DNA from 2 places in the Paenibacillus sp. FA6 genome. Region 1 is predicted to be linked to the other one. Evidence: a T-box and tRNA genes for the amino acid it is inferred to sense, from the RefSeq annotation. Region 1 holds a T-box; the other holds one or more tRNA genes.
The links. A T-box is a leader RNA that pairs with one kind of tRNA and senses whether it is charged. The one in region 1 lies ahead of tyrS (tyrosine--tRNA ligase), so its partner is inferred to be a tRNA-Tyr.
Positions count from the first base shown of each region.

Region 2: it encodes a tRNA-Tyr, which carries the amino acid that the T-box ahead of tyrS (tyrosine--tRNA ligase) is inferred to sense. The anticodon was not compared.

Region 1 covers NZ_CP188820.1:336,520-351,864, reverse strand. The annotation lists partial or broken gene ACP8HI_RS01610 (hypothetical protein) at 34-1,476, opposite strand; partial or broken gene ACP8HI_RS01605 (fibronectin type III domain-containing protein) at 1,681-2,199, opposite strand; gene tyrS (tyrosine--tRNA ligase) at 3,720-4,982, opposite strand; T-box leader at 5,060-5,281, opposite strand; gene ACP8HI_RS01595 (hypothetical protein) at 5,444-6,076, shown strand; gene ACP8HI_RS01590 (carbohydrate ABC transporter permease) at 6,152-7,036, opposite strand; gene ACP8HI_RS01585 (carbohydrate ABC transporter permease) at 7,053-7,934, opposite strand; gene ACP8HI_RS01580 (extracellular solute-binding protein) at 7,991-9,325, opposite strand; gene ACP8HI_RS01575 (response regulator transcription factor) at 9,446-10,243, opposite strand; gene ACP8HI_RS01570 (cache domain-containing sensor histidine kinase) at 10,240-12,012, opposite strand; gene ACP8HI_RS01565 (DsbA family protein) at 12,205-12,906, opposite strand; gene ACP8HI_RS01560 (hypothetical protein) at 12,959-13,111, opposite strand; gene ACP8HI_RS01555 (RidA family protein) at 13,352-13,735, opposite strand; gene nhaC (Na+/H+ antiporter NhaC) at 13,786-15,300, opposite strand; gene ACP8HI_RS01545 (MalY/PatB family protein) at 15,323-15,345, opposite strand, start outside.
Region 2 covers NZ_CP188820.1:4,794,368-4,809,712, reverse strand. The annotation lists rRNA gene ACP8HI_RS21850 (16S ribosomal RNA) at 1-439, shown strand, start outside; rRNA gene rrf (5S ribosomal RNA) at 572-688, shown strand; tRNA gene ACP8HI_RS21840 (tRNA-Ile) at 732-808, shown strand; tRNA gene ACP8HI_RS21835 (tRNA-Ala) at 834-909, shown strand; rRNA gene ACP8HI_RS21830 (23S ribosomal RNA) at 1,168-4,097, shown strand; tRNA gene ACP8HI_RS21825 (tRNA-Ser) at 4,197-4,288, shown strand; tRNA gene ACP8HI_RS21820 (tRNA-Met) at 4,323-4,399, shown strand; tRNA gene ACP8HI_RS21815 (tRNA-Val) at 4,410-4,485, shown strand; tRNA gene ACP8HI_RS21810 (tRNA-Thr) at 4,528-4,603, shown strand; tRNA gene ACP8HI_RS21805 (tRNA-Asp) at 4,621-4,698, shown strand; tRNA gene ACP8HI_RS21800 (tRNA-Phe) at 4,725-4,797, shown strand; tRNA gene ACP8HI_RS21795 (tRNA-Tyr) at 4,810-4,892, shown strand; tRNA gene ACP8HI_RS21790 (tRNA-Lys) at 4,903-4,975, shown strand; gene ACP8HI_RS21785 (PucR family transcriptional regulator) at 5,100-6,203, shown strand; gene ACP8HI_RS21780 (ABC transporter ATP-binding protein) at 6,306-7,430, shown strand; gene hprK (HPr(Ser) kinase/phosphatase) at 7,713-8,651, shown strand; gene lgt (prolipoprotein diacylglyceryl transferase) at 8,662-9,693, shown strand; gene ppaX (pyrophosphatase PpaX) at 9,701-10,342, shown strand; gene ACP8HI_RS21760 (acyltransferase) at 10,349-10,834, shown strand; gene ACP8HI_RS21755 (acyltransferase) at 10,928-12,127, shown strand; gene ACP8HI_RS21750 (ATP phosphoribosyltransferase regulatory subunit) at 12,270-13,448, shown strand; gene hisG (ATP phosphoribosyltransferase) at 13,433-14,077, shown strand; gene hisD (histidinol dehydrogenase) at 14,163-15,345, shown strand, end outside.

The sequences.
Region 1 (15,345 bases):
TTCACCGGGATCTCCCGACCCATCGTATCCCATCGTAATCAACCAATTCTCCTTCGACCATGATAGCTTCCCTGCTCCCGCTCCATTGTTCGCAGTAAGTCTATCCATGAGTGTTCCTGGATCATCCAGTGTGTACATATATGGAAGTTCCGTCATACCACTCCAGGAGAACTCAATCGGTACCGCAGGAATAGGAGCCAGAGGACTATCCGGTGTTGTGCTATCCCCTCTAAAAGTAACCCCATCTAAGGAATAGATTGTATCCTTCGCAAGAATCTTGCCAGTGTAACTCGGATTGTTAGGATCTGTCTGATTATTTCGTACCGGGTATAACAGATCAATAATGTGCGAGTTCTCCACCAGAACGGCCCCGCCCTCAGTGGAGATGGCCCCATTGCTTGTTACGCCGAATTTATATCCTTTGGATGAGATCGCCGCACTTTGTTCTGGAGTGATGCGCTTACCTGCTTCCCTTATTGCAGCGCTGTCCATGACAATATTGTAAGCATGGGCATTACCGCCACGAAGGCGCGGCATGCGATCCATCATGTCTTTGTAATAGTTGTGATGTAGCGTCGTTTCCAATTTGGGATTTAAACTATCAAAGCTTGTTGCACCGATCAAATGCTGCTTCTTTTGTCCAGAAGCTACCGCAATAATATCATCGACACTTAAACCTTGATTCCGTAAAAATTTATACATCGTATACGAATCAATATTTTGTTCCAAAGCATTGATTTGCTGGGTAACCCAACTGCCTGCACTTCCATCATCACCTTGAAATAATGACCATGATATCGTTACACCAGAACTGCCTTTTTTGATATCGATACCGCCGTCATATGATTTATGGAATGTACAGTGATCGATCCACACTTTCGTACTTTGCTCTAGGGTCAGAAAGTCCCAATCGTTCTTATCGTAATCTCCTTTGGTCACTTCATCCCATTCCCATAGTTCGTCAAACTCAAGGTTACGGATGATCACGTTAGAACTGCTCTTCATCACAATCCCAACATGTTTGATTGTCGCTCCGTTTGCCGAGAAGATTGTTACATCATGAAGATCCTTAAGTTCAATCTTACTGACTCCTGTTCCCATAAGAACCGGATTGGTAAGCGCCGGATTATTGACTCTGAATATATCTCCTGCAGCCGTCTTCGCTTCAGCCGAAATTTCATTCCACCCGAGATTAAGGTCATTCATTATTTCTATAACTCTATAACCGTCCTTATTGGGTCCCTTTTTCTTGTTGATGGCCTCGGCAAGATCTTCTGGAGTATATACTTTGATGTATGAGGGATCTGTCTCCGCAATATTGCCACCACCTGTAGCTCCATAGCTGAAACCTGTCAGATTATACTCGTCTACTGGAAGTGGTATGGAGGGTATAGCTTTGACTGCATTAGAGCCTACGCTCTCGCCTCTTTTGTTCACGGCAGATACGACATAGACGTATTCAACATCATTGGTCACATTGCTATCCGTGAAGCTGCTACTTTCCACGCCTATTGCCACGTATTCATCATTTATTCCACTTGTACTGCGTTTCACATTGTAGCTAGTTGCTCCAAGGGACGATGTCCATGTGAGTCTCACCTCACTATTGCTAGGCATCGCCGTTAATCCAGTTGGTGCCGCCGGAATGGATGCTTCGACTGGGATAGCAGACACCCTATTGGATTCGTCACTGGAACCCGCTTCATTATGCTCGATAACTACAAAGTAAACGGTCATCCCGTTGGTTAATCCCGTAACCGTATGGATGTTCGTGTTCGTATTCAGAACATCAGTCCTCAAATCTGATTGATCATCTTCTGTCCAATAGTTCACTGAGAACCCGCTTGCCTTCTTACTAGGGTTCCAGTTAAGAGTCACTTCTTCGTCACCTGCCACTGCTTGTAGTCCTTCGGGAGCCGTCGGCAATAAAGGTATAGTTGGGTCCGCATCGCCCTCATATACGATTGCTATGCTATCTATAACTACCTCAGCCGTACTAGAAGCCCAAAGTTGGATGAATGAATTCGCTGTACCGACTCCAGAATCGATAATGATTTTGCCTGCACCAATGTCATCCGCACTATTTTTATATACTTCTGAAGAAGTACCATGGATTGAATTAGCCGTGCCACTCGTATTGTTATCTACGAATACTTGGAAATTTCCAGGACCGCTACTACTAGAGAAATTAATAATCATTTGATACGGTATACTCAGATCAAACACACCACCAGGTGTGCTCTCTGTTGTTGTTAATGTATTGGATAACGCACCTATTGCCATTCTCGCATTGCCCAATTTCACTGTGCCATTCACTTCATCGACTGAAGTTCTAGAAGCTCCAGATGTTGAAATATACATGGGTTTCGTTGCTTGATTGGGCAATGATACATATCCTGCTGTGAACAAATTGGATTGGGTTGCTCTATCGAAATCATCGAAGAATACCGGACCTGGAAGTTGAGCACCGGGTTCTTGCGGTGTTGCGCTCACCTCATTAGAACGATCTGATCCCACCCCACCAATTGATGCTGTGATGACATAATAATAGACTGTACCATTCATGACATCTGAATCTACATAGACGGTTGAGCTTACATTCGTTTGGATCACATCGTACGGTCCCCCGCTTGATAAAGAACGTTCTACCATATAATGATCCGCATCGTTGATAGCATTCCATGATAAACTGACTTGTTCATCACCTGCTGAAGCCACCACGATCGGAGCAAGTGGCGTCGTCGGATCGGGTGGATTTGTAGGACCCGTTGGATCCGCATCTCCCTCATACACGATGGCTATACTGTCAATGGATACTGTTGCTGTACTTTCAGTACGGAGTGCAATGAATGAATTCACTGTTCCAACATTAGGTTCGATAACGATTTTCTCTGTACCAATATCATTAGCTACCTTTTCATAAACTTTCGAAGAACTTCCGTGAATGGAGTTGGCCGCACCTGTCGTATTATTATCTATATATACTTGGAATTTCCCAGCACCACTACCGCTAGAAATGTTGATGATAATCTGATAAGGCTTACTTAAATCAAAGGCACCATTTGGTGCTTCGAGTGGTGTAGTGCCTATAGTAGATGAAGCACCTATTGTCGTTCTTGCTCCAGCTAAAGTCACTGTACCATCAGTAGCTGTAACCGTCCCACCTGTTTTAAGATACATTGGCTTCGCTGGATCATTCGGCAACGTCATGTATCCCGGTGTAAATAAATTAGCTGTAGTTGCACCCTCCAAATCATCAACAAAGACTGGGCTTCCCGATCCAGCTGCACTTGCAGCTGACATCCACATATTCGGCATTAGCAAATTCAACAACAATGCCATACACACTAAGAGACTTGCAGTTCGTTTCAATCCCAAATCATCAAACCCCCATCAACTTAAATTTTGAAGAACGCACTTTTTTTGAAAGCGCTATCAATAATTAAATCATATGAGTTACCATCCATTACAACCATAATCATCTGATCAGAAATGTACAATTAAGAGGTCAAGCAGGCTCTTTCATGGATTCCATGCAGAAAAGTGTTCATATGATTATCGGGCACCTTGAAAATATACCTTGGGGATATTGACAGCTGAAAACAAAAGTGGATCGAAACACAAAAAGACCCATAAAATAGTCACTTCTTTCAAAGCGTCCATCTTACGGGTCACAATTTCACTAATCACGTTCTATCATATCTGTAATACTCTCGTGCTTAATCCACTAATCTAACTAGGCTGTATTTCTTCTTACCTTTACGAATAATGATGAACCGGCCGTCGAATGATTTGTCTGCAGACACTTCCGTGTTTAGATCTACTACTTTTTCACCATTCATAGAGATAGCCCCATTAGTAATATCTTCTCTTGCCTGACGCTTCGATGGTTCGATACCTAGATCTACTAACCAATCCACAATATTCTTTGTTTCTTTAGTCGCTTCGAAAGTCGGCATTTCTTTGAACCCTTGCTCAATTTCATCCGCTGTTAATAATTTCACGTCTCCACTGAATAAAGCTTCCGAGATCTTGATCGCTTGCGCCAAAGCCTCTTCACTATGAACAAATTTGGTCATCTCTTCAGCAAGTACTCGTTGTGCTTCACGTTTACCTGGTTCTGTATTCACTTTATTCTCTAATTCATGAATGACGTCTTGCGTTAAGAATGTGAAGTATTTCAAGTATTTAACGACATCACGATCATCTGTATTCAACCAGAATTGGTAGAACTCATACGGTGATGTTTTATCAGGATCTAGCCAGATCGCCCCGCCTGCTGTTTTACCAAATTTCGTACCATCTGCTTTCAACATTAATGGAATCGTTAATCCAAATGCCTTCGCTTCTGAGCCTTCTTTTTTACGAATTAAGTCTAGACCACTTGTGATATTCCCCCATTGATCAGAACCACCAATTTGTAATTGAACACCTTCTTCTGCATACAGATGATGGAAGTCCATGGATTGAAGAATTTGGTATGAGAACTCGGTAAATGAAATTCCAGTATCTAAGCGACTTGATACGACATCTTTGGCCAACATCGCATTGATGCTGAAGTTCTTCCCATAATCACGTAAAAAGTCAATCACGTTAATCGTATGAGTCCAGTCGTAGTTGTTCACCATTTTTAGTTGATCATCGTTATCGGCAACGAATAGCTTCTTCATTTGTGCTGTAAGTGCGTTCACATTGTCTTGTACTTGCTCTAATGTCTGTAATTGACGCTCGTCTTGACGTCCACTTGGATCACCAATGGTCCCTGTTGCTCCACCAATTAAGATCACAGGCAAATGTCCGAATGATTGGAATCGTTTCATCACCATGAAAGGAATTAAATGTCCAATATGCATGCTATCCCCCGTCGGATCGACACCGCAGTACAAAGTAATTTTCTTCTCATTAACTAATTCGCGTAGCCCTTCTGCATCTGTCTGCTGATTAATCGCGTCGCGCCATTCTAGTTCATCAATAATATTCATGTTACTCATCGTCATCAAGCTCCTTTTTATAATAAAAGTTGTCCATACGCAAAAATCGCCCCTATGTCTACAATAGACATAGGGACGATTCATTAACCGTGTTACCACCCAAATTGCATAAATAGTGTTACTACCTCTATTCATACCACTCTTAGCAAGAGTATCGTTTGCTAGTCCGCTTAGTGTTACCTAAGATACTCCAGAGTGTAATTCGCAAGTTTGTTTGTACTAGGTCGCATCAACCCCTAGCTTTCTGAATAACAGTGACAGCTTGCTACTAATTCCTTCAACGTATACCGTGTATTAGATTAAAGTCAGTATAGAGAATGATTAGCCCGTTGTCAATTCACAATCTGCAACATTCATCTATCTCTTGTCATAACTATCCGTTTTATCATACAATTGAACTATTCTAGTACATAAGAACTATTCTAACAGATAGATTGGAAGGAGAAATACATATGGGTTTCTTTAAAGGACTTGGTAACTTCGCAGGTGAAGTGACTGGCAAAGTCATCGGTGGGAGCGTCCGTGTAGTTGGTGAGATAACAGGTAGTCATTTCGTCAAAGAGATCGGCGACGGTGTTGAGAAAGCTACTATTATTGCAGGAAGAACTGCCGGTAACTTGGCAAGTGGTATATATGATACAGCGGCAGGTGTGATCACTAGCAACGAAGAACAATCCAGCAATGGAATGAAAGATATCGGTGGTGCTGTTACTACAACAGCCAAAGGTGTTGTTGGTACTGTAAAGTATACCTATAACAATGGCAAAGATATGGTAGTTGGCTTCGTGGAAGAAGATAATGAAAAAATAAAAAATGGTGCCAAAGGTTTAATAAAAGTAGCTGCTGTAGCTACTTTGGCCGTTGGTATATTGGATTTCGTAGATGGCGCGGATGGTGTGGACTCCGTTGAGAGTTCCTCCATCGAGAATCCAAATATGCATGATGTTGAACCACATTACGTGAGTGGTTATGAACGTGCGGATGGTACTCATGTCGATGGCTATTTCAGAGATGGCGATGGAGATACGCAAGTCGATAATCCTGACGGTGGCTATTCTCAGCATAATCCTAATTACAAAGCATAACTAACTACCCATATAAAGACAGTCGCTCGAATTCTTTATTAGAATTCGAGCGACTGTCTTTTCATTATTTAAGGGCTAACCTTTAACTGATCCAGCGGCAATTCCTTCGACAATGCGGTCACTCATGAGTAGGAAAGCTAACATTATTGGCAGAATACTAATGACTAATGTAGCGCCAATTGCTCCCCAATCCGTTGTGTACTGTCCGATAAAGTTCTGGACACCAACAGTCAGTGTTTTATATTTATCTGAGCTGATGAATGTGTTGACGAATATAAATTCGTTCCAGTTATAAATCATATTAATAATTCCAGTAGTTGCTATGACAGAGGAAGTCATTGGAAAGACAATTCGAAAAAATATCCGATTGATTGAAGCTCCGTCCACCACGGCCGCTTCCTCAACTTCCTTCGGCAAAGCGTAGTAAAATCCAAGTAGAATCATAATGGTGATTGGCATATTAAATGCAACATACGCTATGATAATCGATATAGGATTATCTATTAAATTAACCTTTTGAAAGATACTGAACAATGGAATCAATGTTGAATGGACTGGGATCATCATTCCTACCATGAATAGACCTAGAACGAATGAGCTTGCCTTCCATTTCATCCGCGTCATCGCAAAGGTAACCATGCTAGATAGCAATACGGTAAGCACCAGAGCTACACCCGTCACCCATACGCTATTGAGGAAATAGCTGCCTATATTCCCTTGAGTCCATGCGTTCACATAGTTCTCCCAATGTGGCTGTGCTGGTATCGCAAACGGGGCCATATCGAATACTTCTTGATTGTTCTTCAGCGAGAATATAAACAACCAGATCAACGGTAAAATTTGCAGAAGTGCTACCATAATAAGTACCAAATATAAAATACTATAACCAGCTTTACTTAAAGTCCTCCGCCCCAACCCTATCTCATTCACTGGGTAAGCCGTCACCGTGTTCGTCTTCATGAGGGTACCTCCTCTCTTATGAATATTGAATAGTGTCTTTAGAGGCAGTTGCCTTACGAATTAGGTACGTCACGACCAAGCAGATGAGTAACAGGAAGAAGCCTATCGCACTACCATAGCCGAAATCAAAGCTTCTAAAGGCTTTATGATACATATAGGATGCCATCACTTCACTCGATCCATTGGGACCTCCATCCGTCATCACGTAAATAAGATCGAAATATTTCAGAGATCCAACGACAGCCAAGACAATCGTTACTTTGATGACCTCTGTGATTAACGGAAGCTTAATTCCATAAGCGATTTGCCATCCGCTTGCTCCATCGATTCTCGCTGCTTCCACTAATGACTCAGGAATATTCTTCAATGCGGCATAGTAGATCAGAATGTAAAACCCTGCGTATTGCCACAAGATGGGTACAAAGAGTGATAACATGACGATCTTAGGATCAGCCAACCATAATGGAGGATTCTCAATACCAAGTGATACCAAGAAGGTGTTCACTACTCCATTCGTCGGATGATAAATTTTCAGCCACAACTGAGCGATTGCTACGGAAGATAGTAGCATGGGAACTAAATAGATTTTCCGAAGTAGGTTTGCACCTTTTATTCTCCCAGACAATACGATCGCAATGAGTAGATATCCCAATAGGCTAATGACCGAAAATGCTGCGAGTAGCAGTGAATGATAGGCGCTCTGCCAGAAATTTGAATCTTTCAGAAGACTAGTATAGTTATCTAGGCCGATAAAGGTCATTGCGCTTATCCCATCCCACTGATTCAGCCCATAATAACCCGTTAATATAATTGGAATGTATATGATTCCCATAATGAGTAGCAGTGAAGGTAGGATGTATAGTGCAATGATACCTTTGTTAGACATGACTTTGTCCATCTGTCTCGTCCTCTCCTTCCCTAGTGTATATCTCGATGTATGAAACGCCTTCTTACTTAATTTCCTTTCTCTATAGCTTCCATATGTTTCTTCGCAAATTCTGCTGGGGTAGCTACCTTACCGAATAATGCCTGGATCATATTCAAATGTTCTTGAGCAGCATTCGGTTTCATTTGCACATCAGCAAATAGTGTAATGCTACTAGCGCTATTCAATTCATTAAATAGATCAATATACAACTGTGGTAAAGATCCTTGTGTTGTATCTACCTTCGTTGCTGGGATAACTCCCGCTGCTGTTACGGACTGCTCGCCCCACTTGGAGACAAAGTATTCAACAAAGGCTTTGGCTTCATCTTTAACCTTAGATTGTTCGGCTACGAATAGACCTACACCAGGACCACCGACCCAACTGTTAATATTCCCTTTTCCACCTTCAACGGTTGGAAACTTGAAGAATCCAATGTTATCTTTGAATTCTTGCGGGATATCTGGGTTGCTCGTGTAGTTCGGTAGTTCCCATGTTCCCATGAGATACATAGCAGCCTTACTATTCATGAATTCGGATTTACCTTCATCGTTGGAAAGTCCGTTAAAACCTTTGTTGAAGGCATTCATATCTACTAAAGTCTGAATTTCAGCTGCTGCTTGAATTAGACCTGGATCATCAAATGAACCTGAACCGTCAATCGCCTTCTTAAGGGTTTCATTCCCCGCGATGCGATCTGCTAAATACATATACCATAATGACCCCGTCCAGCGATCCTTGTTCCCAAGGGCAATTGGAGCTACATCATTCTCTGTTAGCGTTTTCACAACTTGCTTGAATTCATCGTACGTTGTGGGAACCTGAAGATTATATTTAGCAAAAATTGCTTTGTTATAATAAATTGGAGAAATATTCAGTTCAATGGGAAGTGCATATGTCTTGCCATCCACGGCATATGCTTCCGTGGTGCCGCTTACGAATTTATCCTTTAGTTGTTCCCCGCCAAGAATATCATCCAACTCTGCGAACAGGCCACCTTTTACATAAGGCTCCATAAATCCTGCCGCCCATGTTATTCCTACATCTGGTAGCTCATTAGACGCGGATAACACTTTTAATTTGTTCTTATATTGCTCATTTTCTAGAATCTCTTGCTTGATGGTCACATTAGGATGATCAGTCTGATACTGATTGATAATTTCACTTACAAGCTTATTCTGCTGTGCTGAGCTTCCTGCTGGCCACAAATGCATCATATTCAAGGTGACTTTCTGTTCAGTTCCACCCTTCGATGCACCGTTCGTCTCTTTTCCCTTATTACCGCTAGCCCCACCACACCCAGACAATACAACCATCATTGCAAGTACAAGTAGCAAACCAGAAGTTATCTTCTTTCTAGACATCACTTCAACCCCTTATTCGTTGTCGTACGGCTATTGTAACCGTTCACATTTATATCTTAGCACGGGCGTTGAAAGTCCATAAGGTCACAATCATTTGGGAAAACTCCATTATTATTGGATCTATTCTATCTCGTCTTGCTGCCCAATATGTTGTCTATATCTGCTTGGGCTAATCAATTCCAATGACTTAAACACTTTGATGAAATATTTATCGGTCTGATAACCTACCTTTAAAGCAATCTCACCAATAGGCATTCGGGTCTGTGTAAGTAGCACCTTAGCTTGTTGAATCCTACTACGCGATAGGTATTCACTGAATGTAATTCCAGCCTGTTCTTTGAATAGTACGCTGAAGTAACTGGCATTCAAATGAAGCAACACCGCAAGCCCACTCAGGGTAATCGGCTCTTGCAGATGTCCTTCCACATACGCCATGGCCTCACGAACTGGCGTACTCTGGCCTTCATTCGAATCATCTAACCCCAATAACTTCTTGTCGACTAGCTTCTCTATATTCTCTCTGCGCCTCCTATCCACTCCCACTTGCAATGCCTGCTGTACGACGCTCAGAAGCTCTTGTTTATCTAATGGCTTAAGTAGGTAATTGATTGCACCGAATTGAAGCGCCTTCTGCGCATATTCGAATTCTGCATAACCCGAGATAACGATCACCAATGGCTTATGGGGTTTATCTTGAAGTGAACGGATTAAATCCAGACCACTAACCTCCGGCATCCGAACATCTGTAATCAATAGATGAGCGACATTATGCTGAAGCCACTCCATGGCCTCTACTCCGTTAGATGCCGTTTCAACTCGGTAAGGTTGTTCAGTCAGGTACGCTTCCAGCGTATTCCGAATTCCCTCTCGAGTTCGAGGCTCATCATCCACAATCAGAATCGTCTTTATCAATCTCATCGTCCTCCTTGTTCACTTGGTATTTCAAAAACAACGGTAGTTCCCTCCGATATACGACTGCTCAAGCGTAATCCTTCTACTTCTCCATGATCTCCTTCATAGTAAAGCTTCAGGCGCCGCTGGACGTTGACAAGACCTATACCTGTTCCCTTAGAAGAAATAGACGGTCCACCTTCCAACGCATGATATAATTCCTGAAGCATTGCCTCATTCATACCCAGACCGTCATCTGTAACGGTTACCGTTGTCCAACCCACACTTTCGGATGGCACCACACTGACTGTAACCCTACCTGGTTTAACCTTACTTTCCACCCCATAAAGAATCGCATTCTCGACGATCGGCTGAATCAATAATTTCGGAATAGGAACAGACATAGACTCTGGCGATACATCTACATGCCAACTCAAGCGGTCTCCAAGCCTCATCTGCATAATTAGTAAATAGCGTCTGACCTGCTCCAATTCTTCACCGATCGTGACCCACTCGTCATGATTCGGATTACTGATCGTATAGCGAAACAATTTGGACATGGCAACGACCAGACTAGCTAATTCCTCCTCACCCTTCTCCTGAAGCGACCAATTAAATGCTTCTAATGTATTGAATAGAAAATGTGGATTGATTTGCGCCTGTAATGCTTTTAACTCGGTACGACTCTGGAGCATTTCTTTCTCATACACAACACGAATCAGCTCATTCATATGATTGACCATCTGATTATACGTATAGTTCAATTCACTTAGCTCTATCGTGTATACCGACTCGTGATTGGGTGTAAGTACACCAAATCGAGATTTGCGCATCGCTTTGATCAGTTGGATAATGGGACGAGTAATCATCGTAGACAAGATGAAGGACATAATTAGGAATAGCAATGCTCCAATACCCCCCGACGCAAACAGAACGGTCTGAAGCATCGAGATACCTTCGGTGATATATCGAACAGGTGTTAATATAATGAGTGTCCAATTGGTCTTCTCCGAATGTTGCTTAACCATCACATAGTCCTTACCCTCAAACGTCACCGTCTGATTCCCACTGTCCATGAGAGGTTCCAAATCAGCATCTGTTATCCCATTTGAATTAAGCATCCGTCCAGTATCATCTACTAACAGGATAAATTCCCCTGCCTCATTAACTATTTGTAGCTCATTCAGTTGAAAATAACTCCGTTGAATACGTACGAGTATATAACCACCTCGAGAGAACCAACGATCCATTAAACTGACCTGCCTGATAGCCAGGATATAATCCGTATCATTCGGATCAATTCCCATCCAGACTAGCCGTCCCTTCTGACGATTCGCCTCTTCAATATAACGTTTGTCTACCCGACTGGATAGCGTACTCTCCCCCATTGGAAACAGTAACTTATTATCCGAAGTATACAGCTCCAACGATTCTACATCTGTGGTATATGCTTGATAACTTCCAACGATTTGTAGCAAGGATTGACGCTCGTTAAACGTGCCGGGTTGCCCATCTAATTCTTTCACCAGCAGCTGTTGAACGTATGAATTCGTCGCTACTTGCATTGTCATGCTATCAATCTGCGCAATTAATGCATCCAATCTTCCGGTGGCTTGTACGGCTGTTTGCTGGATATGCTTCTCTGTGTTGTCTTTAAGGAGTGTTGATACTCTATCGTAGATAAATACTCCCGCGACACAAATAATAATGAGCATAACTATAAAGAAACCTAAGAATATCTGATTCCTAAGCGTATTGAACTCCCTTAATCTCCCCATCTCACTGTTCATCCCCATAGTGTATATATTGTTGATTACTTCTTCCTAGATAACTATAACAATACCATTGTAAAAGTACGACAATCATTTGGATATAGGAGCATATTACTAGTGATTCGAAAGAAAAAAGACACCTGCTGCTTACGCAAGTGCCTTCCCCATAGGGCATCATTCTCATATCGCCAATAATTTTGTTTAATGGACATGCCATTACTTTACGCGAGCTATCTCCGCTTCAATCGCTGCGACTAAATCTTCGTAAGAAGAGCTAGGAAGGAGCCTTCCGTTCACCATAAATTTAGGGGTGCCATTGACACCTAAGGAGCCGGCTAGCTTGAAGTCTTCTTTTACATCTAATGCATGCGTATGGTTTTTCAGATCACTTTTAAATTGATCATAGTCTATGCCCGTGATATTATCTTTTACAAATTGAAGCAAGAATTTCTCCGTAGCCCAGATGTCCTTCTCAATACCCTGGTTCTCAAACAGTAAGCTTTTATACTGCCAGAATGCGTCATTATTTTGTTGATAAATACTTTCCCCAGCAGCCGCAGCCAATATGGAATCTCGATCAATAAAGGCGAAATTCATGAAGTATAAATCAATCTTATCTGTATCTACAAATTCCTCTTTTAATTTCTCGAAATAAGCCCCATCCCACATCATACAAGCTGGGCATTTAAAATCAGCAAATTCTATAACCTGTATCCCTGTTGTGCCACTTCCCAAATGTGGTTGCCTGCTGTAATCAATCTGATCTAGATTCATTTCTCCACGAATTTCAGTATAGTTCGGTAAGTCCTCTAATGCTGAAGAATTCTGCGACTTATTAAGTACAGCCATCAATACCAACAGAGCAACCAACACGACAGCGAAAATAATAATCATATATTTAGAGCTAGTCTGTTTCATAAATTCTCCTTTTAACTATTAGTGGGAGTAAGTATAACAGAATAGCAGCCCTTCATTCGGTATAAAAAGTCACCTTCTGCCTCCACCATTCACTATTAGGTGCAATACGTACAACTAAATTCAACCCAATCCCTCTGAAGCTAACTTTAGTTGTATGGACTACATCTAAATTACTGGAAACTTCACTTTTCAGCGTTATCGCCATTTTTAACTGTCCTTTGTACAACTAATTCTCTCTTTCCCTACCTTTCCTGCTAATTAAATGTACTTTCTGCATCTATTCTAGCCTCACCTTCACTACCTTATATAGACTTTTAATAATCATAAAGGGTAGAGCGGGAAGTCCTCCAAAAAATTTACACTTTCTATTATATGAACAAAAAAGACCATAGACGCAAAGCGTCCATGATCCCTTTTTGCTACCTTATTTCCTCAAACAATCTTATTACAGCTGAACGATGACTTCTATTTCTACTAGAGCATCTTTCGGTAAACGCGCTACCTGTACGGCACTACGAGCCGGATAAGGCTCTGCAAAATACCCGCTATATATTTCGTTCACGACTTGGAAATCATTCATATCTTTTAGAAATACCGTAGATTTCACGACTTGATTCATACTTCCGCCTGCAGCCTCAACAATGGCCTTCACATTATTTAATGATTGCTTTGTTTGCCCTTCAACTGTTTCTGGAAATAATCCCGTACTAGGATCGATCCCAAGTTGTCCCGATGTGAAGAGTAAACCCCCAACTTTAACGGCTTGTGAATAAGGTCCAATGGCTTGTGGTGCATCATTTGTTTGAATAATTTCTTTGTTTGTACTCATCGTCATATCTCCTCCATCTAAATATTTCCTAGTCTTCATCAGCATATTAATTATTGTGCAACTTTCTGTTCAGTATCGAATTCCTTCAACATTTCTTGTTGTTGCTCTGGTGACAACTTGGCAATACCGAAACCAGTGTAGCCCCAAATGGTGGCGAATATAATACCTGTCCAACAAAGTACTGCCCAAGGCAAGTAATCTAATGTCGCCACACCGAGCGTTCCGGCCATATAAGCACCTGCAGCTGTCCACGGTAAGATAGGCTCGATAATGGACGCAGAGTCTTCGATGGTTCTAGATAAGTTCTTCGGATGTAAACCTCTACGGATATATGTCTCACGTAACATTTCACCAGGCATAAGAATTGAAATCTGACCATTGCTTGTAATACCGATCATAGCCATACCAACAGCAATCGTCGAAAGGATCAACGAACCTGTAGAATGAACCATTCTCATCAATCTGTTAATAATAAGATCCAGTGATTTCGTTACGGAAACCGTTCCCGCAAACACAATGGCACTGAAACAGATAAGCAATGTACCCATCATGGAGCTCATACCTCCACGGTTGAGCAAACGAGGAATATCTGGAATGACATTAGCAATATCGAAACCAGCCGCACTCACCATGGACAGGTCAAATCCACCCACTGCAGACACCATAACGTCTTGAATCGAGAAACCTTGGAAGATCATAGCATTCGCCATAGCGACAAAGGATGAGATCAGCATAACAGGGATCGTCGGTTTCTTCGTAAGAGATCCTCCCAAGACAATAAGTATCGGAAGAATAAGTAACCAATTCCAGCTAAATATCGTATTGAGTGTACTCATAATTGTACCGACTTTTTCCGGAATTTCAACTCCGGCTCCTCCTGAGTTTAAACCAGTAATGACATATACAATCGATGCAACAATAAAAGAAGGAATGGTCGTATACAATAAGTGACCTATATGTTCGTACAGATTAACTCCGGTTGCTAAAGCGGCAATGTTCGTAGTATCAGAAAGCGGAGAAAGTTTATCCCCGAAGTATGCACCCGCAACAACTGCACCAGCGACAGCAGCCATATTCGCATCCATTCCGGCCGCAACGCCCATGAACGCAACACCAATCGTTCCGGCAGATCCCCAGGACGTTCCTGTACAAATCGATACGATGGACGTCACTAAGAATGCCGTAATAATTAGAAATTGAGGATTAATAATCTGTAGCCCATAATATATCATCATTGGAATCGTACCGCCAACCATCCAACTACCGATCATGAATCCAACCGTGATCAAGATAAGAATGGCGGGCATCGTCTTAGCAATCTTTTCTGATATCGAACCTAGAATATCATCATATGAATGGCCCAATTTAATAGCGACTATCCCTGCGACAACCGCTGAGATAATAATCAATGGTTCTGGAGGAAGTTCAAACAATACATATCCCAAGCTTAGTAGTAGGATCATTGTAAAAACAGGTATTAATGCTAAGAATAATGTTGGTGGTTTTATGACCTTTTCCTTTTTTTTCTTTGATTGTTGTGGTTGCTTATCTTGTTTGCTTCCCATGTTGTTCACCTCGAAATAGTATTTAGTACGCTGCCGCCATACGCT
Region 2 (15,345 bases), 1.5 Mb from region 1:
GCAACCCTTATGCTTAGTTGCCAGCACATTATGGTGGGCACTCTAAGCAGACTGCCGGTGACAAACCGGAGGAAGGTGGGGATGACGTCAAATCATCATGCCCCTTATGACCTGGGCTACACACGTACTACAATGGCCGGTACAACGGGCTGCGAAATCGCGAGATGGAGCCAATCCCAACAAAGCCGGTCTCAGTTCGGATTGCAGGCTGCAACCCGCCTGCATGAAGTCGGAATTGCTAGTAATCGCGGATCAGCATGCCGCGGTGAATACGTTCCCGGGTCTTGTACACACCGCCCGTCACACCACGAGAGTTTACAACACCCGAAGTCGGTGGGGTAACCCGCAAGGGAGCCAGCCGCCGAAGGTGGGGTAGATGATTGGGGTGAAGTCGTAACAAGGTAGCCGTATCGGAAGGTGCGGCTGGATCACCTCCTTTCTATGGAGAATCGTTTCCTGAGACGGAAACATTCGAACACGGTGACTACGGTCACCGTAAGACTTTACAATGTAAAGTCGCACACTCACTCGTTGTCAGTTTTGAAAGAGCAATTATTCTTTCAGCATTGCGTTTGGTAGCGATAGCGGAAGGGTTCCACGCGTACCCATCCCGAACACGACCGTTAAGCCTTCCAGCGCCGATGGTACTTGGACCGCAGGGTCCTGGGAGAGTAGGACGCTGCCAAGCGCAACCCTTATGGGTATATCCCATAAGAGTTTTTTATTCTTAAGGGCCCTTAGCTCAGTTGGTTAGAGCGCACCTCTGATAAGGGTGAGGTCGGTGGTTCGAGTCCACCAGGGCCCACCATATGTTTTTTATAACTTTATACTGTGGGGCCTTAGCTCAGCTGGGAGAGCGCCTGCCTTGCAAGCAGGAGGTCAGCGGTTCGATCCCGCTAGGCTCCACCAAACTATTTAATTGTTCCTTGAAAACTAGATAACGAACGAATTTGTAAGTTAGAATGAACATTCTTTTTATCTACGTTTTGTTAACTTGTTAACGAAACAAAGTGTAAAAGTAGCTAGCGAGTATTCAGTTTACTGAATACGGACTAAAAATGTACGTGCGAATTTGGTGTGATGATCGATCCTTTGGAAGTTTGTTTCAACCGTTTACGGGGGAAATAAGCGGACAACAGAGCGAGCAGCGCAACAAAAGAGCAACGTGGTTAAGCTACTAAGAGCACACGGAGGATGCCTAGGCACTAGGAGTCGATGAAGGACGTGGCGAACAACGAAACTGCCTCGGGGAGCTGTAAGCAAGCTTTGATCCGGGGGTGTCCGAATGGGGAAACCCGGCTGTGTTAATACGCAGTCACTCCTACCTGAATACATAGGGTAGGTAGAGACAGACCAGGGGAACTGAAACATCTAAGTACCCTGAGGAAGAGAAAACAATAGTGATTCCGTCAGTAGCGGCGAGCGAACGCGGATTAGCCCAAACCAAGGAGCTTGCTCCTTGGGGTTGTGGGACGTCTCACACGGAGTTACAAAGGAATATATTAAGCGAAGAGGTCTGGAAAGGCCCGGCATAGAAGGTAAAAGCCCTGTAGCTGAAAGTATATTCTCTCCGAGACGTATCCCGAGTAGTGCGGGGCACGTGAAACCCCGTATGAATCCAGCAGGACCATCTGCTAAGGCTAAATACTCCCTAGTGACCGATAGTGAAACAGTACCGTGAGGGAAAGGTGAAAAGCACCCCGGAAGGGGAGTGAAATAGAACCTGAAACCGTGTGCTTACAAAAAGTCAGAGCCCGTTCTATGGGTGATGGCGTGCCTTTTGTAGAATGAACCGGCGAGTTACGTTCCCGTGCAAGGTTAAGCTGAGAAGGCGGAGCCGCAGCGAAAGCGAGTCTGAATAGGGCGAAATTTAGTACGTGGACGTAGACCCGAAACCGAGTGATCTACCCCTGTCCAGGGTGAAGGTGCGGTAACACGCACTGGAGGCCCGAACCCACGCATGTTGAAAAATGCGGGGATGAGGTGGGGGTAGCGGAGAAATTCCAATCGAACTCGGAGATAGCTGGTTCTCCCCGAAATAGCTTTAGGGCTAGCCTCGGAATGAAGAGTCGTGGAGGTAGAGCACTGATTGGGTGCGGGGCCCGCAAGGGTTACCAAGCTCAGTCAAACTCCGAATGCCATGTACTTATATCCGGGAGTCAGACAGTGAGTGCTAAGATCCATTGTCGAAAGGGAAACAGCCCAGACCATCAGCTAAGGTCCCCAAGTGTGTGTTGAGTGGAAAAGGATGTGGAGTTGCACAGACAACCAGGATGTTGGCTTAGAAGCAGCCATCATTGAAAGAGTGCGTAATAGCTCACTGGTCGAGTGACTCTGCGCCGAAAATGTAACGGGGCTAAACACACCACCGAAGCTATGGCTTGATACTATGTATCAGGGGTAGGGGAGCGTTGTATAGAGGTTGAAGGTGTACCGTGAGGAGCGCTGGACACTATACAAGTGAGAATGCCGGTATAAGTAACGAAAAGATCAGTGAGAATCTGATCCGCCGAAAGCCCAAGGTTTCCTGAGGAAGGCTCGTCCTCTCAGGGTAAGTCGGGACCTAACGCGAGGCCGAAAGGCGTAGTGGATGGACAACAGGTTGAAATTCCTGTACCACCGTAATCCGTTATGAGTAATGGGGTGACGCAGTAGGGTAGTGACGCGGACTGATGGAATAGTCCGTCTAAGCAGTGAGGCTTGTGTGTAGGCAAATCCGCACACTATAAGGCTAGGCTGTGATGGGGAGCGAAAATTATAGTAGCGAAGGTCATGATCTCAGACTGCCAAGAAAAGCCTCTAACCAGGAGAAGGTGCCCGTACCGCAAACCGACACAGGTAGGCGAGAAGAGTATTCTAAGGCGCGCGGAAGAACTCTCGTTAAGGAACTCGGCAAAATGACCCCGTAACTTCGGGAGAAGGGGTGCCCCGGTAGTGTGAATAGCACGAGGGGGCCGCAGTGAAAAGGCCCAAGCGACTGTTTAGCAAAAACACAGGTCTGTGCGAAGCCGTAAGGCGAAGTATACGGGCTGACGCCTGCCCGGTGCTGGAAGGTTAAGGGGAGTGGTTAGGGGTAACCCGAAGCTATGAACCGAAGCCCCAGTAAACGGCGGCCGTAACTATAACGGTCCTAAGGTAGCGAAATTCCTTGTCAGGTAAATTCTGACCCGCACGAATGGCGTAACGATTTGGGCGCTGTCTCAACGAGAGATCCGGTGAAATTTTAATACCTGTGAAGATGCAGGTTACCCGCGACAAGACGGAAAGACCCCATGGAGCTTTACTGCAGCTTGATATTGGATTTGGGTACGATCTGTACAGGATAGGTGGGAGCCTGAGAAATAGGAGCGCAAGCTTCTATGGAGGCATCGTTGGGATACCACCCTGATCGTATCTAGGTTCTAACCTAGGACCGTAAACCGGTTCGGGGACAGTGTCTGGTGGGCAGTTTGACTGGGGCGGTCGCCTCCTAAAGAGTAACGGAGGCGCCCCAAGGTTCCCTCAGAATGGTTGGAAATCATTCGAAGAGTGCAAAGGCAGAAGGGAGCTTGACTGCGAGACCTACAAGTCGAGCAGGGACGAAAGTCGGGCTTAGTGATCCGGTGGTACCGCATGGAAGGGCCATCGCTCAACGGATAAAAGCTACCCTGGGGATAACAGGCTTATCTCCCCCAAGAGTCCACATCGACGGGGAGGTTTGGCACCTCGATGTCGGCTCATCGCATCCTGGGGCTGAAGTAGGTCCCAAGGGTTGGGCTGTTCGCCCATTAAAGCGGTACGCGAGCTGGGTTCAGAACGTCGTGAGACAGTTCGGTCCCTATCTGTCGTGGGCGCAGGAAATTTGAGAGGAGCTGTCCTTAGTACGAGAGGACCGGGATGGACGCACCTCTGGTGTACCAGTTGTTCCGCCAGGAGCATAGCTGGGTAGCTACGTGCGGACGGGATAAGCGCTGAAAGCATCTAAGCGTGAAGCCCCCCTCAAGATGAGATTTCCCAATTAGTAAGACCCCTTGAAGACTACGAGGTAGATAGGTTGGAGGTGGAAGCGCAGCAATGTGCGGAGCTGACCAATACTAATCGGTCGAGGGCTTATCCTAACAAATGTTTAACGGTTGAAGTGTATACTTCATACTTTCTAACACAAATTCGTTCGTATCTAGTTTTCAGGGAATTATTCTCTGATTCATGATTTATTTGGAGAGATACCCAAGTGGCTATAAGGGGACCCTCTGCTAAGGGGTTAGACTGTGTAAACGGTGCGTGGGTTCGAATCCCACTCTCTCCGCCATTGATTTATCATGAATAGCAAGAAATATATATGTGGCGGTGTAGCTCAGCTGGCTAGAGCGTACGGTTCATACCCGTGAGGTCGGGGGTTCGATCCCCTTCGCCGCTACCATACATACCCAGGAGGCTTAGCTCAGCTGGGAGAGCATCTGCCTTACAAGCAGAGGGTCGGGGGTTCGATCCCCTCAGCCTCCACCATTATTTTTGATGGATGCATTCATAATATGGAATAATATTCTTGCCGTTGTAGCTCAACTGGTAGAGCAACTGACTTGTAATCAGTAGGTTGGGGGTTCAAGTCCTCTCGACGGCACCATTTTTTCTAAAAAGTGTGGAACCGTGGTGTAGTTGGCCTAACATGCCTGCCTGTCACGCAGGAGATCGCGGGTTCGAATCCCGTCGGTTCCGCCATTTTTTTGTTTAAATAATATTGATGTGGCTCGGTAGCTCAGTCGGTAGAGCAGAGGACTGAAAATCCTCGTGTCGGCGGTTCGATTCCGTTCCGAGCCACCTTTTTTCTGCGGAGGATTAGTGAAGTGGCTAAACACGGCAGACTGTAAATCTGCTCTCATTCGAGTTCGGTGGTTCGAATCCATCATCCTCCATTCTTAGTACGAGCCATTAGCTCAGTTGGTAGAGCACCTGACTTTTAATCAGGGTGTCGAAGGTTCGAATCCTTCATGGCTCATCTTCATAACATGATAAAGTCATCAACCTTTAGGGGTCGATGGCTTTTTGTTTACTCTTCTTTTTGGACTAGATATGTTAATATATGAAGAAATAGGTGAAGTGGTAGGTGGGTTAACTTGATAATGAAGATGGAATCATTACGGCAGAAGTTACAACAAATTGTAGGTATACCCCTCACGATTAAAGAACTAAATAAACAGGATTCGAACTCTTTCTTCAATTATAAAAACAGTACGCTGATGGATTCGGTTGTGAACGAGGGTGAAGTATGGTTTCCACTGTATAACAAGGATGGTAGAATGTCGGTTCTTGCAGGTGAATTAAATGCGTTAAGTTTAGAGGAAGTTCAATTCATGGAACTGATTTTGGCTAACATGAGAGATCAATCGCAAGTATCAATAACTCCCCAAGAAGAGGAGAAAAGAGATATTCAAAATCTGAGCTTGTGGATTCAAGGACAAATTGAATCAGGACAGCTAGACATGACTATTCCAGAACATCTTATAGTACAGAAACAAATGACATTGGGAATGGTACCCTTTGTGCTGAGTGGTGAGGGTACTCATTTGCCTGATATTTCATACATACAGTTAAAAAAGTTACTCGTTAGCTATTTCGATGGAGAGATCTTATTAATTCCACTAAAGAATCATGAATGGCTCATCTTAGCACGTCAGGAACTAATCTTGGGTAGCTTGGATGAGCGAGAGGACGAGCAAGAGGAGACGGGAGCAGAGATACTATCTGCATTTTGCCTTGGTCTACATGAGCTAGTGGCCAATGAGTGGGTAGGCGTATTTCACCTGTCGGTTGCACTTCCCGTAGATCCCAGGAACGGGCTTCCTGCTACGGTTGTGATGCTGAAGGAGACGATACATCTTGGAAAGACATTTCATATTACGGATTATATTCACCTTCCGTGGGAATTGGTGCTAGAACAACTTGTTTTTAGTATACCAGGAAGTCAACGGGCTCGTTTCTTAGAGCATGTGGGAGATCATTCGATTCTGCTAATGGATACAGAGACACTTTTGACAATGGAGACCTTTTTTCAATTAGATTGTAATGTTAGTGAGACAGCCAAGAGAATGTATATTCATAGGAATACACTTCTCTATCGGTTAGATAAGATCAAGAATGAAACAGGACTTGACGTTCGAAGCTTCGGAGATGCCGTTCTGATTAAACTCACAATGCTATTGTATAAAGTGACGAAAAGGAAATAGTTTTTTTGTGCAGTTTGTGGATAGCCAGTCTTGATGATGTTGGGTAGAATAAGAATATCAAATGGTTACGATTTCAAACATATCATTTAGGGGGAAAATATAATGGCTGGTGTACGCTTAGAGCATATCTACAAGAAATACGCGGGTACGGACAAAGCAACAGTAATCGATATCAATCTTGATATTAAAGATAAGGAATTTTTGGTTCTAGTTGGACCATCTGGTTGCGGTAAATCCACAACACTTCGGATGATCGCTGGTTTGGAAGAAATTTCAGAAGGTAAACTTTATATCGGTGATCGTGTTGTGAATGATGTAGCGCCTAAAGACCGTGATATCGCGATGGTATTCCAATCCTATGCCTTGTATCCTCATATGAACGTATACCAAAATATGGCTTTCGGTTTGAAATTGCGTAAAGTGAAGAAAGACGAGATCGAAAAGAAAGTACGTAACGCAGCAAAAATTCTAGATATCGAGCATTTGCTTGAACGTAAACCAAAAGCACTATCTGGTGGTCAACGTCAACGTGTTGCCTTGGGTCGCGCAATTGTACGGGATCCACAAGTCTTCTTGATGGATGAGCCTCTTTCCAACTTGGATGCGAAACTACGTGGTCAAATGCGTGCGGAAATCACTAAATTGGTTAAACGCCTTGAAACCACTTGTATCTATGTAACACATGACCAAACAGAAGCTATGACAATGGGTGATCGTATCGTTGTTATGCAAGATGGTATCATTCAACAAGCTGCAACACCGGAAGAGCTGTATAACAGCCCAACTAATCTTTTCGTAGCTGGTTTCATCGGATCACCTACAATGAACTTTATCACTGGTACACTTAGTGAATCCAATGGTAATGTCCGTTTCAAAGCTGCTGGATTGGATGTTGAAGTTCCTGGTGGTAAAGCTCAAATCTTGAAGAACAAAGGTTTGGTTGGTAAAGAAGTAATTATGGGTGTTCGTCCTGAAGATATTCATGAAGAGCCTGTATTCTTAGAAGCATCACCAAATACGATCTTTACATCTAATGTTGATGTTACTGAAAACCTTGGACATGAAATGTTGCTATATTTAAGTGGCTTGGGTGCTGATGTTGTTATTGCTCGTGTAGATGGACGTTCTACAACTCGTGATGGTAGTACTGTTCGCTTGGCAATTGATATGAACAAAGTTCATATCTTCGATAAGGAAACTCAACTTAATGCTCTAATTTCAGAATAATACAATATCATTAATGCATACAGAGACCGCCCGCAAGGGCGGTCTTTTTGAAAATATAAGAAAGTATACTTTCACTTGATACTCTAATCTTTATACTTCTGCTGAAACGGGTGCCGTCCTTGAAAAAGGACGGCACAGTTGTTTCTACTTGAATGGTGGGCATTGATTGCATTCAATAGCAATTTCATTTACGATGGATATAGTGAAAAGGGTTTAATTGTTTTGAAAATGAACTCAACTATTGTAGGTACATAGATAAACTTGATGAGAGGAAGATAAGACATGGCTAAACGTGTTAAAGTTTCAGAACTAGTTCAACAATTTCATATGGAAGTCATCGCCGGTGAAGATGGTCTCAAACGAACCATTACGGTAGATGATTTAAATCGACCGGGTCTTGAAATGGCAGGTTACTTTGAATATCATCCTCAAGAGCGCGTACAACTCCTTGGAAAAACGGAATTAGCGTTCTTCGAGATGTTGACTGATGAGGAGAAATTTGACCGTATGCAGAGAATCTGTACGGATGATACCCCCTGCATCATTGTTACTAGGTCTCTGGAAGTTCCACAAGAGCTAATTGATATTAGTAATGAGAGGAATCTGCCTGTGCTACGTAGTAGTATGGCTACAACGATTCTATCGAGTAAAATCACTGGCTTTCTGGAGAAAAAATTAGCCCCTACAACAACTATTCATGGTGTTTTGTGTGATGTCTACGGAGTAGGAATGCTTATTACAGGTTCCAGTGGTATTGGTAAAAGTGAGACTGCTTTAGAACTTGTCAAAAGAGGGCATCGCCTTGTAGCGGATGATGCGGTGGAAATTCGCCAAACATCGGACAACCAGCTTCATGGTTCAGCACCTGAGTTGATTAGACATTTACTTGAGATTCGTGGTGTAGGTATCATCAATGCGATGACTCTCTTTGGCGCTGGCGCTGTACGTAACAATAAACGTATCACGTTAGTCGTCAAGTTGGAGAATTGGCAGCAGGATAAACAATATGATCGACTGGGATTAGATGAGGAAACGACTCGGATTATTGACACGGATATTCCATTGGTGACGATTCCTGTGCGACCGGGACGGAACCTCGCTGTTATTATTGAAGTGGCTGCGATGAATTATCGACTGAAGCAAATGGGTCTGAATGCGGCTCTTCAATTCACAAATAAATTGACAGCAACGATTGCAGAAGAAAGCGATGATATGGATTAGGAGTGATCATATGGCAACGTTATTACTTAATCCAATTGCAATTTCGATTGGAGCATTGCAGGTTCACTGGTATGGCTTAATTCTTGGATTGGGTGCGTTGGCTGGGATTATGCTTGCCATTCGAGAAGGTCGGAGATTTGGCATTTCTTCAGAGTTTTTCATGGATCTATTGTTGATAGGCGTTCCCTCGGCACTTATTGGTGCGCGTATTTATTATGTTGCTTTTAAATGGGAAGATTATAAAGGAAACCTTTGGGATGTGTTCAAAATATGGAATGGTGGTATCGCAATCTATGGAGCTTTAATAGCTGCGATCATATTTGCCATCTTCTTTACACGTTATAAAGGATATAAATTTTGGAGAATCGTTGATATTTGCGCTCCTGGATTACTCATTGGACAAATCATTGGGCGATGGGGGAATTTCGTTAATCAAGAAGCCTATGGCGGACCGGTGGAACAGTCATTTTTGCAGAATAATTTACATTTACCGGATTTTATTGTGAATCAAATGAATGTTCAAGGAGTGTTTCACCATCCAACATTTCTATATGAATCGCTATGGAATCTTGTAGGCCTAGGGTTACTATTGATTCTACGTCGGCAGAAATTTCTGCGCGCAGCTGAATTGTTTCTGTCTTATTTCATCTGGTATTCGATTGGAAGATTCTTCATTGAAGGTTTCCGTACGGATAGTTTAGCTTTTCAAGGTCCAGAGTGGCTAGTATCTATGATAAATGGTCTATGGAGCCCTATGAAAGGGTTGGGATTCGATTATGGTCATCTGGATGTTGATTATGGAAATGTGAGAATATCACAGCTATTGCCGATCTTGATCATCATAGGTGCAGTTGCTTTTATTATCTATCGACGTGTAACAGGCAGAGCGGAAGAAAGGTATCTTGATCCTATTATATGTACGAAGATAACTGTGGACACCATGCCAGAAGCATCTTTGAACCACAAGCAACCGAAGAAGACACCACCTTCAGAACGTGTATCGCATGAAGAAGACGCTTCAAAGGATATTAAAAAGGAGTAACGACTACATGATTAACACCATTTTATTTGATCTAGATGGAACGATTATTGATACTAACGAGCATATTATTAATTCCTTCATACATGCATTAAAGGACGATGCCCCGGCCCCTTTCTCGAGAGAGCATATTATTCCTCGGATGGGGATGACATTAGAACAACAAATTGTTCATTTCACAGGAACGGAAGATGTTACTCCTTTCGTAAAGGGCTATAGAAGTTACTATGATAGTAATCATGATGGGAATGTAGCACCCTTTCCACAGGTGATGGAAGTGATTGAAGAACTACATGCACAGGGATTTGCTATGGGTGTTGTAACGACAAAGAATCGACCAGGTACTTTAAAGGTACTTGAGATGTTCGGACTTATGAAATATATGAGCTCGATTGTGACTGTTAACGATGTGGAGCATGCGAAGCCTCATCCAGAACCTGTCCTTAAGGCAGTGAATGAGCTTGGTTCGGATCCCAGTAAGACGCTAATGATTGGGGATAGTCCCGTTGATATTCAGGCTGCTCAAGCGGCAGGAGTGTTGTCTGCGGGTGTCTCTTGGTCGCTGAAGGGTGAGCAAGCACTTAGAGAGTACAATCCAGACTATATGTTGCATACTATGAAAGATTTATATCTTGTGTTAGAACAGGGGTAAGATGCAGTGAGAAAGGTTACCCGATATCCGGTGGAAGGTCCCAATGCGCTTTGGCAGATTTATCGAACGGTTAGTCCCTGGAAAGGGGTCAAAAACTTCATATGTATTCAAATCGCTCGTTACTGTCCAATCCTTCGAGTGAAGAACTGGATTTATCGAAATTTATTAGGAATGAAGGTAGGCAGCCATACAGCATTTGGATTGATGGTCATGGTTGACGTCTTTTTTCCAGAGAAAATATCTATCGGAGACAATACGATTATTGGCTACAATACAACGATCTTAGCTCATGAGTATTTGATTCAGGAATACCGGCTAGGTGATGTTACGATTGGCAGTCATGTCATGGTTGGTGCGAACACGACGATATTGCCTGGTGTAACGATCGGAGATGGAGCGGTTATTGCAGCGGGGTCTATTGTACATAAGGATGTAGCGGCGGGAGCTTTCGTAGGTGGCAATCCATTACGTGAATTGAAATCTAATGGGTAGGGACTTGTGGCTTGTAACAGAAGGGATCTGATGGTGATTACTCCGTTAGGTCCCTTCTGTTACATGTATACTTTAATCAAAAGGGGAATTCTTTTGAAAATAAAAAAAAATGAACGATTACCTCAACTCGACGTGTTTCGAGCGCTAGCTATATTAGCGGTTCTCAATGTTCACGCTTCCTCTTTTGCCGCGGGTGTACAGGCTTTGGACTCGCCAATTTATTATGTATATAACTTCATGAATATCTTTTTCAAATATGGGACGCCTTCATTTATCTTTCTAAGTGGTTTTGTGCTGTTCTATAATTATTATGAACGACCTGTAAACATCAGACTCGTTTCTAGTTTTTATCGACAAAGGTTGAAATATATAGTACTTCCATACACGATTGCTTCGTTCTGCTACTTTTTAGTGAACCAATACATAAATCAAAGACTAATTGGTGTTCCTTATAGTGAACTTGGGATAAGATTCGGGAATGCTTGGTTGACTGGGACAGCGCATACACATTTATACTTTGTGTTTATTAGCATCCAATTTTACATTCTATTTCCATTGATACTGAAACTGTTGCAATCGAAGCAGTGGATAGTGAAATGGGCTATACCGCTAGCTCTGGTGCTACAATGGGGTTTTGTATTCATTAATAAGTATAGTCTTCAGGTACCCAACAAGGGGAGTTACGCCATTACGTATTTAGTTTATTATATGATGGGTGCTTATATAGCTATTAATTTTAGCAGAATAAAGTCATGGTTATTGAATCCTTGGGATCTACTGACTCGGAGGCAGAAATATTGGACTGTGATGCTATGGAGTACTTGGCTTATGGCAGCATTTATTGAGATACAGCTATGGCATGATATGAGATCAACGGGGAATTCCGTCAATACCTTATGGTATGAACTCATATGGAATGTACATTCGATGTTATCTTCAATAGTCCTGTTGCATGCTGGTTTCCTCATTTACCGGAAAGCTTCCCGAAGAGTGGTCGCTTTTTTAACTAGAATGGGTGGGCTTTCTTTTGGTATATATCTTCTACACCCGATTATTCTCACCCTATATCGTCGATTCCGTTACAATATTGACCCAGAGTCAATAGGATATCTCTTATTTATCATCGGTAGCTTACTGGTTGCGCTATTTCTGAGTTGGGCCATAATACATGTTTGTTTCAAAAGAATACCTTGGTCGTGGGTGTTTCTTGGAAAAGATCCAGACACGGTATCACCCAAAGCTAAAAGTCCGGATATACATGGGGTGAACCAAAGGAATGGATTGGATTCTTAAGGTGGAGCCTTTCCGTTGACGATAATACTTTACTCATGCTATAATAGCAGAAATTCTTTATCTTGGTAGCACGGTATAACTTTAACGTGATAAAGTAATGAAATGTGAATCCACAGTAATGTCTAAGTAGAGGTGAATTTAAATGTTTAAGCCAAAAGGGTTTGAGAAACCGGCTGGCGTTCGGGATTATCTACCGTACGCCGTTAAGAAGTTACGTAAGATTGAGCGGAATGTACTAGATTGTATGGATCGATGGGGATATCAGCAGATTATGACACCTACAATGGAATATTATGATACCGTAGGCGTGGCGAGCTCTACATCTGATCAGAAATTATTTAAATTACTCAATAATCGGGGGACCACGTTGGTGCTTCGTTCTGATATGACGGCTCCTATTGCAAGGGTTGTATCTTCTTTGCTGAAGGAACAATCGCTACCTATTCGATTATCGTATCATGCGAATGTATTTCGTTCGATTGAAGAGGAAGCGGGTAGAGAGGCTGAGTTCTTCCAGACAGGTGTTGAGTTACTTGGTGACGACTCAGCTGAAGCTGATGCAGAGGTTGTCGCACTTGCGATTGAATCATTGAAATCGGCAGGGGTATCCTCTTTTAAAATTGCAATGGGTCATGTTGGGTTCTTGCATGGGTTGTTCGAAGAGGTTGTTCCGGATCGTGCGGATGCACAGGAGCTGCTTAAAGAAGGATTATTACTTCGTGATTATGTTGGATTCCGCAATACCATTACTCAGCTGGACTTGTCTGCTGCAGAAAGAAATGTACTGGATGGTATCGTTCGACTTCGTGGTGGTAAAGAGACCTGCGAGCAAGCGTTGCAATTAAGTGACCATCCACAAGCCAGAGCATCCATTGATCATTTGCTTAAGGTGTGGGAGGTGCTGGAAGCCTATGGCGTCTCCGAGCATGTACTGATTGATCTAACTATGATTGGTGATTTCTCGTATTACACGGGTATGACCTTTGAAGGTTATGCATCTGAGTTAGGGTTCCCTGTATGTAATGGTGGGCGTTATGACAATCTGCTGCAACAATTCGGCCGGCCGATTCCTGCAACGGGTTTTGCTCTCAAAACAAATCGAATCTTAGATGGTGTACATGGCTTTCAAGAACCAGAGATAGAACCCATCATCATTCAATATGAAGCATCTGGACGTCAAGAGGGGTTGCAGGAAGCTACTAGACTTCGCAATGCGGGACATACGGTAATTACGGAGTTAGTACAACCTGACCATCGCTCTGCAGATGAACCTAACATAGCTAACGATAAGGGGGGGATGAGCACGTGGGAGAAACGTTAAAAGTCGCGATGCCGAAAGGGCGTATCTATACGAAGGCTGCTGCCCTCTTTCGGCAAGCTGGGTTAGCTATTCCATTAGAAGTAGATGAATCACGTAGATTAGTAGTTCCACTTCCTGAGTTTGGAATGGAGTTTATTCTAGCGAAGCCAGTGGATGTGCCAACATATGTTGAATATGGAGTGGCCGATATTGGTATCGTAGGCAAGGATGTTCTGCTTGAAGACAGTAGAGATGTGTATGAGCTACTTGATCTGGGTATCGCACGTTGCCGGATGTCCGTCATTGGTCTACCGAATTGGCAACCAGGTATACAGCAACGTGTAGCTACGAAGTATCCTAATGTTGCTTCGCAATATTTCCGTGAACAGGGGCAGCAGGTTGAGGTCATTAAGTTGAATGGATCGATTGAGTTAGCACCTTTGATCGGACTGGCTGACCGAATCGTGGATATGGTAGAAACGGGGCAGACCTTAAAGGATAACGGACTGGTGGAGATGGTGAGTATTTTTGAAATTACGAGTCGTCTCATCGCTAACCGCGTGAGTTATCGGATGAAGAATACACAAATTCAAGCATTGTGCGATCTGCTTGAGAAAGTGATCCCTGTGCCAGAAATAAAGATAAAGTAAATGATGTGAGATGCGCAAAGCAAGGTTGAAGTAGTGTTGTGAAATGAATACATCGTGTGTTAGTGGTGGGGAGGAACGACTTGGGATGAGAATTGTACCGATTCAGGAGTTTAATTTAAAGCGGGAAGTAGATTACGGTACTCGAGAGCAGAACGAAGTAGTCAAGCAAATCGTGGGCGATATTAAGGCTGAAGGAGATGTCGCTCTCCTACGTTATACGGAGAAGCATGATCGGACCGTATTATCTGCCCAACAACTTCGAGTTACGCAAGAAGAGCTTACGGCAGCATATGAACGCGTGGAGCCGTCCTTTGTGCTAGCGATTGCAGCTGCGGCGGCGAATATCCGTGCCTTTCATATGAGAGAGAAGCGAAACTCATGGATGGATCTTCAACCAGATGGAAGCATATTGGGACAAATTATTCGTCCTCTCAAACGTGTAGGTGTCTATGTACCGGGTGGTAAGGCCGCTTATCCATCGTCTGTACTTATGAATGTTATTCCAGCTCAAGTGGCTGGTGTGCCAGAGATTGTTATGGTCACTCCACCAGGGACGAATGGTCAAGAGGGGATTGACCCTCATATCCTTGTTGCCGCCGCTGAAGCAGGTGTGAATGAGATTTATCGCGTAGGAGGGGCGCAAGCCATTGCTGCCTTAGCTTACGGAACTGAATCGATTGCTCCAGTTGATAAAATATGCGGGCCCGGCAATATATATGTTGCTCTTGCCAAGCGTGAAGTATATGGCGTAGTCGATATAGACAGCATCGCTGGACCAAGCGAGATCGTCGTATTAGCCGATGAGACGGCTGACCCTGTCTATGTTGCCGCTGACCTGTTATCGCAGGCAGAGCACGATGAGATGGCTTCAGCCATTCTTGTGACGCCATCTCAGGCATTCGCAGAAGCTACGTCAGCAGAAGTAACGCGGCAATTAGCTTTGTTGCCCCGTCGAGATATCGCAGGTGCATCGATTGAAAGCTATGGGGCAATTCTTGTGGTGGAATCTATAGAAGAGGGAATCTCTGTTGTGAATAAGCTGGCACCTGAACATTTGGAGATCGTTGTGCAGGATCCGATGTCTTATCTGGGTAGTATCGAGAATGCAGGGGCGATCTTTCTAGGACCTTACAGTTCGGAGCCAGTGGGTGACTATTTCGCGGGTCCTAACCATATTATACCGACGAATGGTACTGCCAGATTCTCATCTCCCGTAGATGTCGATGATTTCATTAAGAAATCAAGCATGATTTATTATAGTAAGGAAG